DNA from 2 places in the Salipaludibacillus agaradhaerens genome. Region 2 is predicted to be linked to the other one. Evidence: predicted binding sites of a transcription regulator. Region 2 holds the regulator's gene; the other holds the start of a gene.
The links. The regulator CtsR, encoded in region 2, represses protease genes until heat stress. The targets are predictions, from matches to a motif close to ATGGTCAATAAAGGTCAAACA.
Positions count from the first base shown of each region.

Region 1: BK581_RS08705 (ATP-dependent Clp protease ATP-binding subunit) is a predicted target of CtsR. The motif match lies at 5,046-5,066, and genes of this name have one in related genera.

Region 1 is NZ_KV917378.1:1,828,514-1,837,478, forward strand. Features, by position in the region: gene BK581_RS08690 (ECF transporter S component) at 1-163, opposite strand, end outside; gene BK581_RS08695 (YkoF family thiamine/hydroxymethylpyrimidine-binding protein) at 177-779, opposite strand; TPP riboswitch at 939-1,042, opposite strand; gene thpD (ectoine hydroxylase) at 1,306-2,235, opposite strand; gene BK581_RS08705 (ATP-dependent Clp protease ATP-binding subunit) at 2,885-4,993, opposite strand; gene BK581_RS08710 (hypothetical protein) at 5,305-5,496, opposite strand; gene BK581_RS08715 (serine hydrolase domain-containing protein) at 5,832-7,385, opposite strand; gene BK581_RS08720 (DUF2087 domain-containing protein) at 7,385-7,957, opposite strand; gene BK581_RS08725 (DUF2680 domain-containing protein) at 8,156-8,482, opposite strand.
Region 2 is NZ_KV917378.1:2,740,033-2,748,997, reverse strand. Features, by position in the region: rRNA gene BK581_RS12860 (16S ribosomal RNA) at 1-337, shown strand, start outside; rRNA gene BK581_RS12855 (23S ribosomal RNA) at 749-3,687, shown strand; rRNA gene rrf (5S ribosomal RNA) at 3,770-3,886, shown strand; gene BK581_RS12845 (MgtC/SapB family protein) at 4,328-5,032, shown strand; gene BK581_RS12840 (CtsR family transcriptional regulator) at 5,229-5,699, shown strand; gene BK581_RS12835 (UvrB/UvrC motif-containing protein) at 5,721-6,260, shown strand; gene BK581_RS12830 (protein arginine kinase) at 6,263-7,333, shown strand; gene clpC (ATP-dependent protease ATP-binding subunit ClpC) at 7,357-8,965, shown strand, end outside.

The DNA of each region.
Region 1 (8,965 bases), 910 kb from region 2:
AAATGCCAAAAATGATTTCGTAGCCAAATGGCGCGAGACCAAAAGGGGTTAAAAAGTTTCGCAACCCTTGCCCGAAAAAATAAAACAGAAGATAAATGACAGCGAAAACAACGCCAAAGATCGACATTAATACGATTTCTTTCAACTTCCATTGCTTCATCATACGTAGTGCCCTCCTACATGTCTTTTTTTGATGGACTATTGGCTGAGATGGCTACCGTCATGGTCACATGACTTCTATCTGATGTTTTCGATGTGTTCGTGAATGCCTCTTCCAACGTACGAAAGACGTCATTTGCATCACCGTCTAATCGGCTCGCATAATGAACCCCTTTTGTGAAAGTGCCATGCTTTTCGGCAACCTGTACTTGATCAGCGATGATTTGCATGTAATCTGGATTGTTCATAGGATAAAGGGCGAATTGTGAAGCGGCAGTCACCTTTTCAGCTTGGGATTTCTCTTCATTCATCCGCCTATCATCCTGTGACATATACGTGTCTCCTTCTGAGTCTCCCGGACATCCAATTGAAAAAGTCCCGTTGAAGACAACATGAACCCCTGTTTTCGCCGCATGAATAAAAATAGCCTTAGCTACATCAAACACATGCTCACTACGACCGCGAATACACGTGCTTACATCATCGGTGTATTGCCACACTTTAGATGTATCCACTTCCTCCAATGCTCCTTTAATGACATCCACGAAATTGTCTGTCATAGGGTATACTGAAAATCGACACCCTACAATTCTGCTCGTTCCACAACTTAACCCCTGCATAATAAATGGCCTCCTACATATTTTCATTATATGATCACCGCGCCTCACTGAAGCGTCACTTTTAGTCTATGAGTCTCGCACAAATAAAAAACGCACCTTCCTAATAAGGAAGATGCAGTTACGTCCATGTAATAAAAGCCCCTTTAATAACCAGGCTACATGTGTGTACCTGCACTTCCCCACGCTGGTATTATCCAGATCGGGTTCAAAGGGTTAACAGGACTTACACCTGTCTCTCAGCTAAAGCGCCCCTAGTGCGAACACGGCTATCATATTGTCTTCTATTGTACTGACCTTTCCGGTAATTGTAAACACCTACAGATAGAAAATAAATTGTATCTTTCAAAGATAATTAAATGAAGATACTGAGACAAACGTAACGTGATTCGCTTTTAAAGTGAACAACAATATAGCATGTTCATGACTGTTCTTCCCCATTTGATTTGGATTCCTCTATTTCATGTGTTAAGCCGGCTACGTAAAAAGCACCTGCCCCATTATAAAGGCAAGCACTTTATGACGCTATTTAATATTTACGTGAGTAGTTTAAACTTTTGGCTGGTTCAATTGGTTTGACATTATCCCTATTAGCTAAAAATTCAGGACGAGGTTCCGTACCACCGAACGGCTTTTCTAGCTTATTTTTAATAGAGTTATAGACGAAGAAGACGTTACTCCGTGGATACGGTGAAATATTACCGGCAGACCCATGCATCGTATTACATTCAAATAATAAAACGGAGCCTGCCGGGCCAGTAGCACGATCAATTTGACCGCCAGCTTGTTTAACGAGCCATTCCATACTTTTATTGTCTGGAACGCCTACTTCTTGTTTTTGCAATGACGATTTATAATTATCTTCAGGTGTTTCTCCTGATGTGGAGACGTACCACTTATGGGAACCAGGTATAAGCATAAGGGGCCCGTTATACTCATAATTATCTGTTAAAATGATGGAGCAACTTAATGCGCGCATTCGCGGCATCCCATCTTCCATATGCCAAGTTTCAAAGTCTGAATGCCAATAAAACTCTTTTCCTTTAAAGCCTGGCTTGAAATTTATTCGCGATTGGTTAATATACACTTGACTGCCAAGAATCTGTTCACAAATTTTAACGAGCCGTTCATTTTGAGATAGCTTCTCAAAAAAACCTCCGTCTTTATGAACTTCAAATATGGAACGAATTTCATTACTGCTCGGTTCTTTTATCACCTCATCAGAGTCGCGATGACGGTTTTGGTCCATCGTATACTGAAGCTCTTGCTTCATCATATTTAGCTGGTCATCATCAAAGAATTTTTCCAACATAATATAGCCATTTTGGTCGTAAAAGTTCAACTCTTTTCGCGACAAAGGACCTTCCTCATACGCTTTTTCGTTATGGATAACAGGATCTTTCCTTTCAAAAATAGATGCCTTCTCATTTAATCTAGATGGATATAAATCTTGTACCATATCACACATACCTCCTATAAATTCTTTTAATATCACATACTGACTGAATTTGAGATAAGGTGCTATTCTTTATACAGACATAATGCTTTGTGGCTCACAATCCGATGTGTCATACCGGATCAATCCTCCAATCTAATTGTCAGACTATTAGGATTTCTCCATACATCCTCTCTCGTTCCACTTATAACTTATATAAAACATTTAACTTTAAAAATGAGACTTACGTCATATAATTAGAGACTAGAAATAATATTATCTAGTTATTTTCACGAGGCGTTATCGACTATTAACATGACTATTGTCTGACAAATCTTCAACTTTTCCTATTTGAAAACATCTAAAAGAAAATATACACTTCCAAACTTACACGCACACGCATATGTCTTAGGATGAGATAATGCTGCTTAATAGTTCTTAATACTAACGCCCCTTTTCATTATTCCTGCTCATTGCCAATTCGATTAGAAGAAGATTTAAGCACAGTCTATCGACATAAATATGTAATAACAACGCCCTGAATCCATTGCCATACTGGAATCAGGGCGTTTCCTATAGTTTAGATAACTTATGGAAAAAGAAACTTCTCAACTTTAGTCAGTTGTAACAACTCGTTTTCTTTTCTCCTTGTCTTCCACTGGGTGCTGCGCTATTAAACACTCACACTAATTTCACCATTTTCCACGGTCACAGAGATGTTGGTAATGGCATCGTCCTCAAGAATTAAATCGGTGAGGCGGTCTTCCACTTGATCCTGTAAAGTGCGACGTAAAGGGCGCGCACCGAATGACGGGTGATAACCTAAATCTGCAAGCTTTTCTTTTGCTTCTGCTGAGACGTGAAGCGTCCTATTCTGCTCCGTTAATGTCGTTTGTAATTCGTCGAGCATGAGATCTACAATCATCATTAAATGGTCTTTCTCCAACTGTTTAAACTCAATAATCGCATCAAATCTATTAAGAAATTCTGGCTTAAAATAAGATGAGAGTGAGTCTAATAGAGAGGTTTGATTTAACGCTTCATTTGCTCCAAAACCGACTGTCACTTTTTTAGAACCAACACCGGCATTGCTTGTCATGATAATCACAGTGTCTTTAAAACTCACTGTCCGTCCTTGACTGTCAGTGAGACGGCCGTCCTCCATTATTTGCAAAAAGGCGTGTTGCACATCTGGATGGGCTTTTTCAATTTCATCCAGTAAGATAATGGAGTAAGGGTTTCTGCGAACTTTTTCTGTTAACTGCCCGGCTTCTTCATGTCCAACATAACCAGGAGGTGAACCGATTAATTTAGACACGGCATGTTTCTCCATATATTCACTCATGTCAAGACGGATCATCGCCTCTTTTGAGCCAAAGAGCTCTTCTGCTAATGATTTTGTCAATTCGGTTTTCCCCACGCCTGTAGGGCCAACGAATAGAAATGAGCCAATGGGACGATGTTTTGCTTTCAAGCCTGCGCGTGATCTTCGGACAGCTTTAGCTACTTTTTTCACAGCTTCTTCTTGACCGATCACTTTTTTATTTAGATTATCTACTAAGCTCTTCATTTTCGAAGCTTCAGTTTCTTGGAGTTTCCCTACTGGAATGCCTGTTTTTTTCTCAATAATGGCTTGAATTTGTGAGACGTCAACAACTGCTTTTGTATCTGTGTTTTTATTAAGTTGCTTTACAAGACGTTCTTCTTCATCCCGTAATTTAGCTGCTTGTTCATAATTTTCTTCTTTTAGTACAAGTTCTTTTTCTTTCATGATCTCATTAAGTCGTTGGTCAACCTCTCCTTGAGGTTGAGCTCCCGAAACAAGATTGGCTTTTGATCCCGCTTCATCAAGTAAATCGATCGCTTTGTCAGGTAGGAAACGATCTTGGATGTAACGATGTGACAGGTTCACACAAGCGGTAATAGCTTCAGCCGTATAGGAAACTTGATGGTAATCCTCATACTTCGCTTGAATCCCTTTCAAAATCGCTTCTGCTTCTTCAAGTGCAGGCTCATGCACCATCACAGGTTGAAAGCGCCGTTCAAGTGCCGCATCTTTTTCAATCGTTCGATATTCCTTTAAGGTTGTCGCTCCCACAACTTGTAATTCACCTCGTGCAAGTGCCGGTTTAAGAATGTTCCCTGCATCCATCGCTCCTTCTGCTGACCCTGCACCAACGACCTGATGGATTTCATCAATGAATAAAATAACATTTTTACGCTGTTGTAATTCAGCAATTAATTGTTTTAAACGCTCTTCAAATTGTCCTCGTATACCTGTGTTAGCAACGAGAGATGCCACATCAAGTAGATAGACCTCTTTATTTAGTAGTTTAGCAGGGACGTTTCCTTCACTTATTTTAAGGGCAAGCCCTTCAACGATCGCAGTTTTTCCAACTCCAGGCTCTCCGATAAGCACTGGATTATTTTTATTACGACGGTTAAGAATTTCAATCACACGCTCTACTTCTTCATCTCGTCCAATGACCGGGTCGATTAATCCTGTTTTTGCTGCATGGGTCACATTTTGACCTAGCTGATCAAGCACTCCCCCTCCACGGTTAGCTTGTTGCTCATCATATTGGTTAGCATTCATATTTGAAAAGCCAAATTGGTTAAATAAATCGTGTGGCATACCTCCTCCAAAATGGGATGGTATTTTATTTTCCGCCTGTAGCTTTTCAAAACACACACGGCATAAACGAAGCTGATGTTTCTCCTGATTCACCTGAATGTTCAATCCAACAGTAGCTCGCCTTTCTTGACATTGTTGACACATCATAGATATAACCTCCTTTTGACTTTGACTATCTTTGACCTTTTAACACTATTATAGTTTGACCTTTTTTGACTTTCAAGTCTTTTGCTTAAAAAATGTTATGAAAGGTCATTATAGTGATCATCGCAAGATCGTGTCGATAATTGCAGTTTATGTAGCTAATATTTTGCCAAAAAAAGAAGCTTCCGTGACGGCATGCCGACATGTTTTTTTAAAATAATGACTAGCTAGATGCAGGCGTTGAAAGGCACTACATGAAAAAGCGAGACAAGGATTCAAATCCTGTCTCGCTTCAAAGTATCCCTAATCTAGTTTCATCTCGCTATAAAGGCTTTACATTGAGGACATAATGATTTCATGTAGTCTTCAGGGATGATAACGTCGCATTGGTCACAGTGATGTTTTGAACTCTCATCAATTGATTTTTTAGTGTTTGATTTAATAATAAAGCTGATCACAATGGCCAAAACAGCTACAACAAGTACAATCGTTAATGCCGTCATCATAAGACCATCTCCCTTTTATGATTTTTTAGTCATACAAAAGGAAAGACTGCAGCAACTCCCCGCTACTTTCTATCATTAAATGAAAACCTCCCCCTCCTTTTTTGGAAAATATAGTATTCAGTTATCTCATACCCACTTCCAGGAATTATAATCCTTTATTTAATTTTTTTTACTTTGGAAACATTTTTTCCTTACAACGTGTTGGCTTTACTTATAAGGCATTTCGAACGATCCTTTTAAATCGGTTCTAAGGTTCTGTTTTTGTTTTCTCATCACTATTTAGAGCTTAGTTAATGGTCATGATTATGAGCGCATTCCCTAACCTGCTTGTAATACTAACTAACGATAACATCAACAGGTTCCTCTTTCTTTTTAAGAAAACTAATTAGCAGAAAGTAACTGTAGACTAACCAAAGACATGGATATCCCAAATAAAGTGCCCATTTTATACTAGATGGTAACCATACAAAAATGAATTCCCAATCTACGCCACTATAGAGGAGATAAGGTATTAAATAAATGCAATATGACAGAATCATCATCATGATAATGGAAGTTAAAACTTTCAATATACCCCTTTTACCTTTCTTATCTACGAATCTTCTTTTTGCTTTTAATTCTTTTATAGCCTTTATAGTTAACCATAACACTACAGTAATAACCATTATAGAAACAGAAATGATGGCTACTGCTATATAGTCCGCTATCATGTTCAGGTCTTTTATATTGCTACCATTATTATCTTCATCTAATAGGATTCGATTGATCCCATGACCAATATCCTCAACATAAGCTGAGTTAATATTACTTAAAACCGCAACACCAATCTTTTCTTCTGGTCTAAAGAGGATAAAAGATGAATAGTTGGGGTTATTTCCTCCATGGGATATTTCAACGCCTCCCTTTTGGTATACAAACCATCCACTGGCGTAGGAAGATCCATCTTGTAATTGTTCAACTCTACGATTAGCTATATGTGACTCTTCAATTACACGATTGCTAAATGTCGATTCCTTTAAGACACCCAGTTGAATTTTAAGCCATTTTTCCATATCCTTAGAATTTGTAATGATATACCCTGCCGGCTTATTCCCCTCATAATTAGGAGCATGATACACTCGGGGCTCCGTAAATAATTGTTTATAGCCTTGAGCCATTCTATCCTTTTCAAACTCATTACTATACATATAGGTGTTAGTTAATCCCATTGGATCTAATATATTTTTTGTGATAAATTCTTCATATTTGATACCAGATGTCTTTTCAATTAATAAGCCTAAAATATCATAATTGATAGTGGCATATTGAAACTTCTCTCCTGGCATGCTATCTAATTCTACTCCAACAAGCGTCTTTACAGTATCTTCAATGGCATTTTCCCCATCAGAAATAGGAATGTCACTTATAGTATTAAATGGAATTCCACTGGTTTGATAAAGTATATCTCTTACTGTAACGGTAGCTTCTTCTCCTTTATATGTCATACTTAACCCGGGTATATAGTCTGTTATAGGAGCATCAATATCTATAGTGCCGTTATCGACTAAAGTAAGAACCCCTAAGGCTGTAAAAGCCTTACTAGTAGAGCCTAATTCAAATAGGGTATCAGGAGTTATTTCTCTACCATTATCAATATCTGCATATCCAAATCCCCTCTGGTAAACTGTTTCATCCTCTTTTACAATAGTTACAGATAAACCTGGTATGTTTCCTTTTTCCATTTGCTTTTGTATAAATTCCTCTACTTTCTCTATGTTTTCATTGGATATATCCACTTCACTAGTGGCAGCGCTTATTTCTAGAGAAGAACTTAACAACAAACTCACAAACATAATGAAAGTAAAAACTTTCTTGGTTCTCATAATATCCTTCAATCTAAAATATGTCATCACAGTGGCCACATTTCTTTCGGATTAAGTTCGTACTGACCATTTTGTCTGTACATAAACTGACACATGACAAATTCTCTGCGTATCGTGGCATAGTCTTCATGATATTGTTTGATAAATGTATTGAGTTCATTTTCAGGATATATTTTGCCTATTTCTAATTTCTCCACTAAATATTCAAGGACAATTAGTTTCTTTTTCCGCTTAGCCGGCAATTCCTTAATCCGCCCATCGTGATCTAAGAAGTTTTTTAGGACAACCGCTTTTTCAGCATCCTCAATTGCTGGCATGTCCATCGCTGTTTCACTCCCTAATGTTAAGACAGCTTCAGCCATAGATGTGAGCTTCTTTTCATCTAAATAAAAATAAATGGTATTTTTTTCACGTCTTTCATAAATGACAGAAATCTCACGCAACTTAGCAATATGGTGGGAAATAGTCGGTGCTGTTAAGCCGAGTTTTCCTGCAATTGCTTGCCCGTGTAATGGTCCATCCTTCAGTAAGGCAATTATTCGTAAACGCGTTTTATCACCTAATGCTTTATGAAAATTAACAAGTCGATTCAATTGCATAAACATCCCTCCATCTAATTAGATTATAATCTAATTAGATGTTTTTTTCAACGACACTAATCTAGAAACGCACTCATTAAGGGATCGCCCGCCCTTAACAAACCATTTGACTTACACAAACACTTTTTCAATAAAATGCACCTTTATTCATGTCCTTTCACGACATATTAAAAACCCGCCTTAATGACGGGTCAATGGTTACGATTCTTTTTTATGATGAGGCTGTTTCCACTTAGGGATGAAACCTGTACTTTCTAACTCTTCATACCCTTTCTCAAAATGCTTAATAATCTTATCACCTTTTTCTTCGGTGAAAACACCAAACTCAACATATTTGTTAATAATGGTCCGTTGTTGTTCTAAGGCTTCTTTTTGTAAGGCTGACATTTCTTCTTGCTGTTCCTCTGTAAGCGTGATTTCTTCTGTCTGCTCATTTTCTTCCGCTGACGCTTCTAAGGTAAGGAAACTCTCAGCTCCAACCGATAGAACGAGTGCTGCCATCATACTTAATACAACTTTACGCATCAATTATCTTCTCCTTATGTATAGTTTAGTTGTAGTGTGTACGAAACAACGGTATTTATCCGCACATTTTTTATCGTGGCTCCAAATTATTTATTGCGCCACCTAAGCGTACGCATCATGTTAAGCCCTAAAAGAGAGACTCATCTCTTACGTAGAAGATACGGTGATTACCTCTACAACGCGCTTTATTTAAGGATGTTTTCTTAACAGGCTACCACTGTATGTGTTTTATTTTTACTTAAAGATGTACTGTTTCACTACCATTATATTAATTCAAATTAATATTTGTAATGTTTTTTTGTTACAAAGAAAATATCCTTTATAATGGATAAGTCAGGTGGTAAGCCCATCAAAATATAATAAAAAGGACTAACGCATGGATAAGATTATACGAAAAAGGAAATAAACTGCCACTCAGACGAAGAATGACCCGCGAGTGGCGGGGAAAAGGATATTATGCGACACTCACATGAAATACGTGCC
Region 2 (8,965 bases):
GCCCCTTATGACCTGGGCTACACACGTGCTACAATGGATGGTACAAAGGGCAGCGAGACCGCGAGGTTAAGCGAATCCCATAAAGCCATTCTCAGTTCGGATTGCAGGCTGCAACTCGCCTGCATGAAGCCGGAATTGCTAGTAATCGCGGATCAGCATGCCGCGGTGAATACGTTCCCGGGCCTTGTACACACCGCCCGTCACACCACGAGAGTTTGTAACACCCGAAGTCGGTGCGGTAACCTTTTGGAGCCAGCCGCCGAAGGTGGGACAGATGATTGGGGTGAAGTCGTAACAAGGTATCCCTACCGGAAGGTGGGGATGGATCACCTCCTTTCTAAGGAGCTATTAAGCTCAGCTTATTAAAACTTTGCTTTGGCTATTTTGTTTAGTTTTGAGAGGTTAAACTCTCAGATAGAAAAACTTACCCGTTGGGTAAGAATCGACCTTTGAAAACTGGATAACGAAAGACTGATAAATGACATCACCGGTTCACAATCGCTTGATTTAATCAAACGATGAGAGAACCGAGTGTCTTAGAAAAAGGCCATTAAGACGCCTAAAACCGCCTTTTTAATAAAGGAAAGGGTTTAAGCCACCTGGTGATAAGCCAGAAGTGTGCTTAAACAAAGAGCATCAAAGAGATCGAGGAAGCAAGTGAGCGCAACACCGGAACGTACTGAGGTACGTGAGGATGGTGAGCGAACGCAGCTGACGACGCGCTCTGTCGATGATCTGCGGTTTAAGAGGTTAAGCTAGAAAGGGCGCACGGTGAATGCCTTGGCACTAGGAGCCGATGAAGGACGGGACGAACACCGAAATGCTTCGGGGAGCTGTAAGTAAGCGTTGATCCGGAGATATCCGAATGGGGGAACCCACCGCCTGTAATGAGGCGGTATCCACACCTGAATCCATAGGGTGTGAGAAGGCAGACCTGGGGAACTGAAACATCTTAGTACCCAGAGGAAGAGAAAGCAAATGCGATTTCCTGAGTAGCGGCGAGCGAAACGGAATCAGCCCAAACCAGAAGGCTTGCCTTCTGGGGTTGTAGGACACTCCATACGGAGTTACAAAGAGTGATCGTAGGTGAAGCGACCTGGAAAGGTCCGCGGGACAAGGTAAAAGCCCTGTAGCCGAAACGGTCACTCCTCCGGAGTGTATCCTGAGTACGGCGGGACACGTGAAACCCCGTCGGAAGCAGGGAGGACCATCTCCCAAGGCTAAATACTTCCTAGTGACCGATAGTGAACCAGTACCGTGAGGGAAAGGTGAAAAGCACCCCGGGAGGGGAGTGAAATAGATCTTGAAACCGTGTGCCTACAAGTAGTTGGAGCCCGTTAATGGGTGACAGCGTGCCTTTTGTAGAATGAACCGGCGAGTTACGATCCCGTGCAAGGTTAAGTTGAAGAGACGGAGCCGCAGCGAAAGCGAGTCTGAATAGGGCGCCAAAGTACGTGGTTGTAGACCCGAAACCGGGTGATCTACCCATGTCCAGGGTGAAGTCCAGGTAACACTGGATGGAGGCCCGAACCCACGCACGTTGAAAAGTGCGGGGATGAGGTGTGGGTAGGGGTGAAATGCCAATCGAACTCGGAAATAGCTGGTTCTCCCCGAAATAGCTTTAGGGCTAGCCTCGAGGGAAGAGTGTTGGAGGTAGAGCACTGATTGGACTAGGGGTCCCCACAGGATTACCGAATTCAGTCAAACTCCGAATGCCAATCACTTATCCTCGGGAGTCAGACTGCGAGTGCTAAGATCCGTAGTCAAGAGGGAAACAGCCCAGACCATCAGCTAAGGTCCCCAAGTATACGTTAAGTGGAAAAGGATGTGGAGTTGCTTAGACAACCAGGATGTTGGCTTAGAAGCAGCCACCATTTAAAGAGTGCGTAATAGCTCACTGGTCGAGTGACTCTGCGCCGAAAATGTACCGGGGCTAAACGTATCACCGAAGCTATGGATGGCCACCGTCAGGTGGCTGTGGTAGGGGAGCGTTCCAAGGGCGTAGAAGCATGATCGTAAGGACATGTGGAGCGCTTGGAAGTGAGAATGCCGGTATGAGTAGCGAAAAGAGGGGTGAGAATCCCCTCCGTCGAAAGCCTAAGGTTTCCTGAGGAAGGCTCGTCCGCTCAGGGTCAGTCGGGACCTAAGCCGAGGCCGAAAGGCGTAGGCGATGGCAAACAGGTTGATATTCCTGTACCACCACGTTTCCATTTGAGTGAAGGGGGGACGCAGGAAGGTAGGGTAAGCGCACCGTTGGATGTGTGCGTCGAAGCAGTGAGACTGACAAGTAGGCAAATCCGCTTGTCGTAAGGTTGAGCTGTGACCGCGAGTGAACTAAAGTAGCGAAGTTCCCGATCCTACACTGCCAAGAAAAGCCTCTAGCGAGGAAACTGGTGCCCGTACCGCAAACCGACACAGGTAGGCGGGAAGAGAATTCTAAGACGCGCGGGAGAACTCTCGTTAAGGAACTCGGCAAAATGACTCCGTAACTTCGGGAGAAGGAGTGCTCTTGCGGGTGAATAGCCTGCGAGAGCCGCAGTGAACAGGCCCAAACGACTGTTTATCAAAAACACAGGTCTCTGCGAAGCCGCAAGGCGAAGTATAGGGGCTGACACCTGCCCGGTGCTGGAAGGTTAAGAGGAGGGGTTATCCCTTACGGGAGAAGCTCTGAATTGAAGCCCCAGTAAACGGCGGCCGTAACTATAACGGTCCTAAGGTAGCGAAATTCCTTGTCGGGTAAGTTCCGACCCGCACGAAAGGTGCAACGATTTGGGCACTGTCTCAACGAGAGACCCGGTGAAATTATATTACCTGTGAAGATGCAGGTTACCCGCGACAGGACGGAAAGACCCCATGGAGCTTTACTGTAGCTTGATATTGGATTTTGGTACAGCTTGTACAGGATAGGTAGGAGCCTTGGAAGCCGGAGCGCCAGCTTCGGTGGAGGCATTGGTGGGATACTACCCTGGCTGTACTGGAATTCTAACCTCGAACCGTGATCCGGTTCAGGGACAGTGTCAGGTGGGCAGTTTGACTGGGGCGGTCGCCTCCTAAAAGGTAACGGAGGCGCCCAAAGGTTCCCTCAGAATGGTTGGAAATCATTCGTAGAGTGCAAAGGCATAAGGGAGCTTGACTGCGAGACCTACAAGTCGAGCAGGGACGAAAGTCGGGCTTAGTGATCCGGCGGCACCGTATGGAAGGGCCGTCGCTCAACGGATAAAAGCTACCCTGGGGATAACAGGCTAATCTCCCCCAAGAGTCCACATCGACGGGGAGGTTTGGCACCTCGATGTCGGCTCGTCGCATCCTGGGGCTGAAGTAGGTCCCAAGGGTTGGGCTGTTCGCCCATTAAAGCGGCACGCGAGCTGGGTTCAGAACGTCGTGAGACAGTTCGGTCCCTATCCGTCGCGGGCGCAGGAAATTTGAGAGGAGCTGTCCTTAGTACGAGAGGACCGGGATGGACACACCGCTGGTGTACCAGTTGTTCCGCCAGGAGCATGGCTGGGTAGCTACGTGTGGCAGGGATAAGTGCTGAAAGCATCTAAGCATGAAGCCCCCCTCAAGATGAGATTTCCCATCACTTTATGTGAGTAAGATCCCTCAGAGAAGATGAGGTTGATAGGTCTCGGGTGGACGCATGGCAACATGTGGAGCTGAGAGATACTAATCGATCGAGGGCTTAACCAAAAGCAAGTCGTCTTTTCTCTAAGACATGATGTCCTATCAGTCCCGTTATCCAGTTTTGAAAGGTCGATAAGACCTTGATATGTTCAGTGACAATCGCGGAGAGGTCACACCCGTTCCCATGCCGAACACGGTAGTTAAGCTCTCCAGCGCCGATGATAGTTGGGGGCTCTCCCCCTGTGAAAGTAGGACGTCGCTGAGCGACTAAAGACATTCTCTTATGAGGATGTCTTTTTTGTATGTATAGAATGATGCGCTGATACGAGGGATTGGAAGGACAAGCAGGTCGAGGAAGCAAGAGAGGGAAGCGCGGAGTGCCCTATGGGCATGAGCACTGGACGAATGTAGGTGACGAAGAGATGCGCCGTTCAGCCAATCCCGCAGAGCGCCGAAGAAAGGTGGAGGCGTCCCCCTGTGAAAGTAGGACGTTGCTGAGCGACTAAGGACATTCTTTTAGGAGAATGTTCTTTTTTTATATAACATTGATACGCTAAGTACGATCCTTAACAGAAAAGAGGATGGTTCTTATAAATTATGATTAAGATTAAATCCGATTTATTTAAAAAGGTAAAGGGTAATGAAGTTTAAGTTGAATAATAATGACTCACAGGAATGAACGTTATTGTAAAAGGGGGACCAGCAAATGTTTGAAAATGATTTAACTATTATGATAGTAAGGTTAATAACCGCCGCTATTTTAGGTGGGTTAATTGGAGTTGAAAGGGAGTTTCATCAGCATCCGGCGGGATTTCGAACACATTTATTAGTAAGTGTAGGTTCTTGTTTAATAATGCTCCTCGCCTTTTACGGTTTTGAAGAGTATATTATTGAAAATAAAAATGTGGTTACATTTGATCCATCTCGTCTTGCTTCTTATGTGGTCTCGGGAATAGGCTTTTTAGGAGCAGGAACAATTTTAGTGCAAGGCTATACGGTGAGAGGCTTAACGACAGCTGCTTCTATTTGGGTCGTGGCGGCAATTGGATTGACTGTAGGCGCTGGTATGTATGAGCCTGCCATTATAACAACGTGTCTTGTCATATTAAGTTTATTTCTTTTAGGTAAGGCCCCTTTTAGGTTTGGAGGAGAACAAGATCCAAAATATCAACTTATAATTTTAACAGAGGGAAAATATGTGAAGTTAAATGAATTAGTGAGAACAATAGAAGGACATGAAATAAAATTAAAAGGGATAATATCGGAGAAGAAAAAAAGTAGCGAATATGAAAAGTCGTTGATTGAATATCGGTTTTTAGTGGAATATAAAGAGGGGGCTAGCTTAAACAACATGACAGAGGAATTACATCAGTTTGACTTTATACATCGCATTACAATTAAATGTGAATAGAATGAAAAAGTAAAATAATGACGATTATAACTAATGATTAGAGCAAATAAGTTGCGTGATTTATAAAAAACGTTATAATATAATTAAAGTCAAATATAGTCAAAGTCAGAATGGTGCAATAGATAAAGGAATTACATAGATTATTTATGAATAACCTTAGGTTGATATCAAAGCTTTTAGTGGAGGAGGGGGCCAGATGAGAAATATATCGGATATTATCGAGCACTATCTTAAAAATACAATTGAAAAAACGAAGCAAGAAGTTATCGAAGTTAAACGCAGTGAGTTAGCAGAGCAATTTGATTGTGTGCCTTCTCAAATTAACTATGTCATTCGAACACGTTTCACTGTGGAAAAGGGGTATATGGTTGAAAGTAAGCGTGGAGGCGGCGGCTACATACGAATAATTAAAGTCAAGGCAGCCAACCAGCTTGCCCTATTTGACCAATTAATCGAGTTGATTGGTCACGGTGTATCTCAAACGGCTGCTACTAATATTGTTATGAGGCTATTTGAAGAAGGGGCTATTACTAAAAGAGAAGCGAATATTATGCAAAGTGCTTTAGATAGAGAGGTCCTTCATATACAACTCCCGTTCAGGGATGAATTACGGGCAACTATTTTGAAAGCAATGCTCACTACTTTAAAGTATAAAGAACATGATTAATTTAATTGGGGAGGGATTAACATGCTTTGTCAAGAATGCCAACAGCGTCCAGCAAGCCTGCATTTCACAAAGATTATAAATGGTGAAAAGACAGAATTTCATATTTGCGAAACGTGCGCGAAAGACAAAGGGGAGTATATCCCTGGTTCTAATAGTTTTTCTATTCACCAGTTGTTATCAGGTCTTCTGGATGCGGATCAACCATTTTCCTCAACAAAAAAGCAATCATTTGATACACCACGTCCTGAGTTAAAATGTACACATTGCGGTATGACATATCAAAAGTTCGCTGAATTAGGAAGGTTTGGATGTGCGGAGTGCTATAAAAGCTTTGATGAAAAGCTAGACCCTGTTTTTAAACGTATTCATGGAGGGAATGCTAGTCACCAAGGTAAAATACCTAAACGAAAAGGGAAAGACTTACATGTTCATCGCGAATTAGAAGAATTAAAAGAACGATTAAAAGAGTTGATTGAAAATGAAGCTTTTGAAGAAGCGGCGGAAACAAGAGATCGGATACGCTCTCTAGAAACAACCCTGCATAAAAAGGGGGGTGAATAACCATGTCCCTAGAATCATTTATTAGTCAGGCGGTTAGTCCTTGGATGAAAAATGAAGGACCAGATGCAGATATTGTCATAAGTAGCCGTGTTAGATTGGCTAGAAACTTACAAAACGTTCCTTTTCCAATATTAGCAACTGAAGAGCAGTTGCAAGGTATTCAACATCAAGTGGACCATAAATTTGCTAACCATTCTCATCGTCAGTTTGGCCAATTAGAACTTCTAAAAATGAATGATTTGAAAGAAAATGAAAAAAGAGTTTTAATGGAGAAACATTTAATTAGTCCTAATCTTGCTAACAGTGCAAAAGAAGGGGCAGTCCTTCTAAGTGAAGATGAGTCTTTAAGCGTTATGATTAATGAAGAGGATCATTTTAGAATTCAGTGCTTATTATCAGGTTTCCAGCTAGATGAAGTTTTAAAATTTGCAAATAGTATGGACGACTGGATGGAGGAAAAACTTGATTTTGGATTTGATGAAAGAAGAGGGTACCTTACAAGCTGTCCTACTAATGTAGGGACTGGTTTAAGGTCTTCAGTCATGATGCATCTGCCAGCTCTAGTCCTTACCAAAAATCTTAACAGAATATTACCAGCCATTAATCAATTAGGTCTTGTCGTACGTGGGATTTATGGGGAAGGTAGTGAGGCACTGGGTAACCTGTTTCAAATCTCTAACCAGACAACACTTGGAAAATCTGAACAAGATATTGTTGAGGATTTAAGAAGTGTTGTAAAACAATTAATACAACATGAACGGGCAGCTAGAGAGTTATTAAGTGAAGAATCGCAAAATCAGCTTGAAGATAGAATTTATCGGTCATATGGTATCTTGTCATATAGTAGAAGTATGGAATCAAAAGAAGCCATGCAACGATTGTCCGATGTAAGACTAGGTATTGATATAGGAGTCATAAAAGATGTAAATGGCAAGATTTTAAATGAATTAATGATATTGACCCAACCGGGTTTTCTACAGCAATATGCAGGTGAACAGTTAGGGACCTCTCAGCGTGACGAACGCAGAGCGGCCATTATTAGAGAACGATTAAAACTTGAAGGAGATATTTAATTAATTTATGGAGGTGTCTATATATGATGTTTGGAAGATTTACAGAACGCGCGCAAAAGGTTTTAGCATTAGCTCAAGAAGAAGCTGGCCGATTAGGTCATAGCAATATAGGAACTGAGCATATTTTGCTTGGTTTAGTAAGTGAAGGAGAAGGGATTGCTGCTAAGGCGCTTTCAGCTTTAGGGTTGGGTTCAGAAAAAATCCAAGTTGAAGTGGAGAATTTAATCGGTAAAGGAGAAGAAACAACTAAACAGATTCACTACACGCCAAGAGCGAAGAAGGTCATAGAATTATCGATGGATGAGGCGAGAAAACTTGGACATTCTTATGTAGGGACTGAGCATATTTTATTAGGGTTGATTCGTGAGGGAGAAGGTGTGGCAGCACGTGTTCTTAACAATTTAGGCGTTAGCTTAAATAAAGCACGGCAGCAGGTGCTACAGCTTTTAGGTTCAAGTGAATCAGCTAATAGTCAGCAGCAAGCAGGTGGAGGAACGGGGGCTACAAATGCTAGCACACCGACACTTGATAGTCTTGCAAGGGATTTAACGGCAATAGCTAAAGAAGATCAAATTGATCCGGTGATTGGAAGATCAAAAGAAATTGAACGCGTTATTCAAATCCTTAGCCGACGTACTAAAAATAATCCAGTATTAATAGGGGAACCTGGTGTTGGTAAAACAGCTATTGCTGAAGGGCTTGCGCAACAAATTATTAATAATGAAGTACCAGAGACTCTTAGAAACAAACGAGTTATGACGCTAGATATGGGGACCGTAGTAGCAGGAACCAAATATCGGGGAGAGTTTGAAGACCGCTTGAAAAAAGTGATGGAAGAGATTCGGCAAGCGGGAAATGTTATTCTCTTTATTGATGAACTTCATACGTTAATTGGTGCAGGTGGAGCTGAGGGCGCCATTGATGCATCTAACATTCTAAAGCCGTCTCTTGCTCGAGGAGAGTTACAGTGTATCGGTGCCACAACACTTGATGAATACAGAAAATACATTGAAAAGGATTCTGCCCTTGAGCGACGCTTCCAACCGATTCAAGTAGATGAGCCGACAACAGATGAATCTATTCAGATTTTAAGCGGGTTAAGAGATCGTTATGAAGCCCACCATCGTGTCACTATTACGGATGATGCAATCGAAGCGGCTGTACAATTATCAGATCGCTATATATCAGACAGATTTTTGCCGGATAAAGCCATTGATTTAATAGATGAAGCGGCCTCAAAAGTGCGACTTAGATCTTATACAGCTCCGCCTAACTTAAAGGAGAAAGAGCACAATCTTGAAGAACTTCGTAAGGAAAAGGATGCAGCTGTGCAAAGCCAAGAATTTGAGAAAGCAGCCTCTTTAAGAGATAAGGAACAAAAGCTACGCGAAGAACTAGATTCCTTAAAAAATGAATGGAAAGAAAAGCAAGGACAAGAAGATTCAGAAGTGACGACGGAAGATATCGCATCTGTTGTCTCTACGTGGACGGGGGTGCCAGTAAGTAAACTAGCCGAAGAAGAAACAGACCGTCTTCTTCGAATGGAAGAGATCCTTCATAATCGAGTTATTGGACAGAACGAGGCAGTTGAAGCTGTTTCAAAAGCCATTCGTCGTGCTCGTGCCGGTCTCA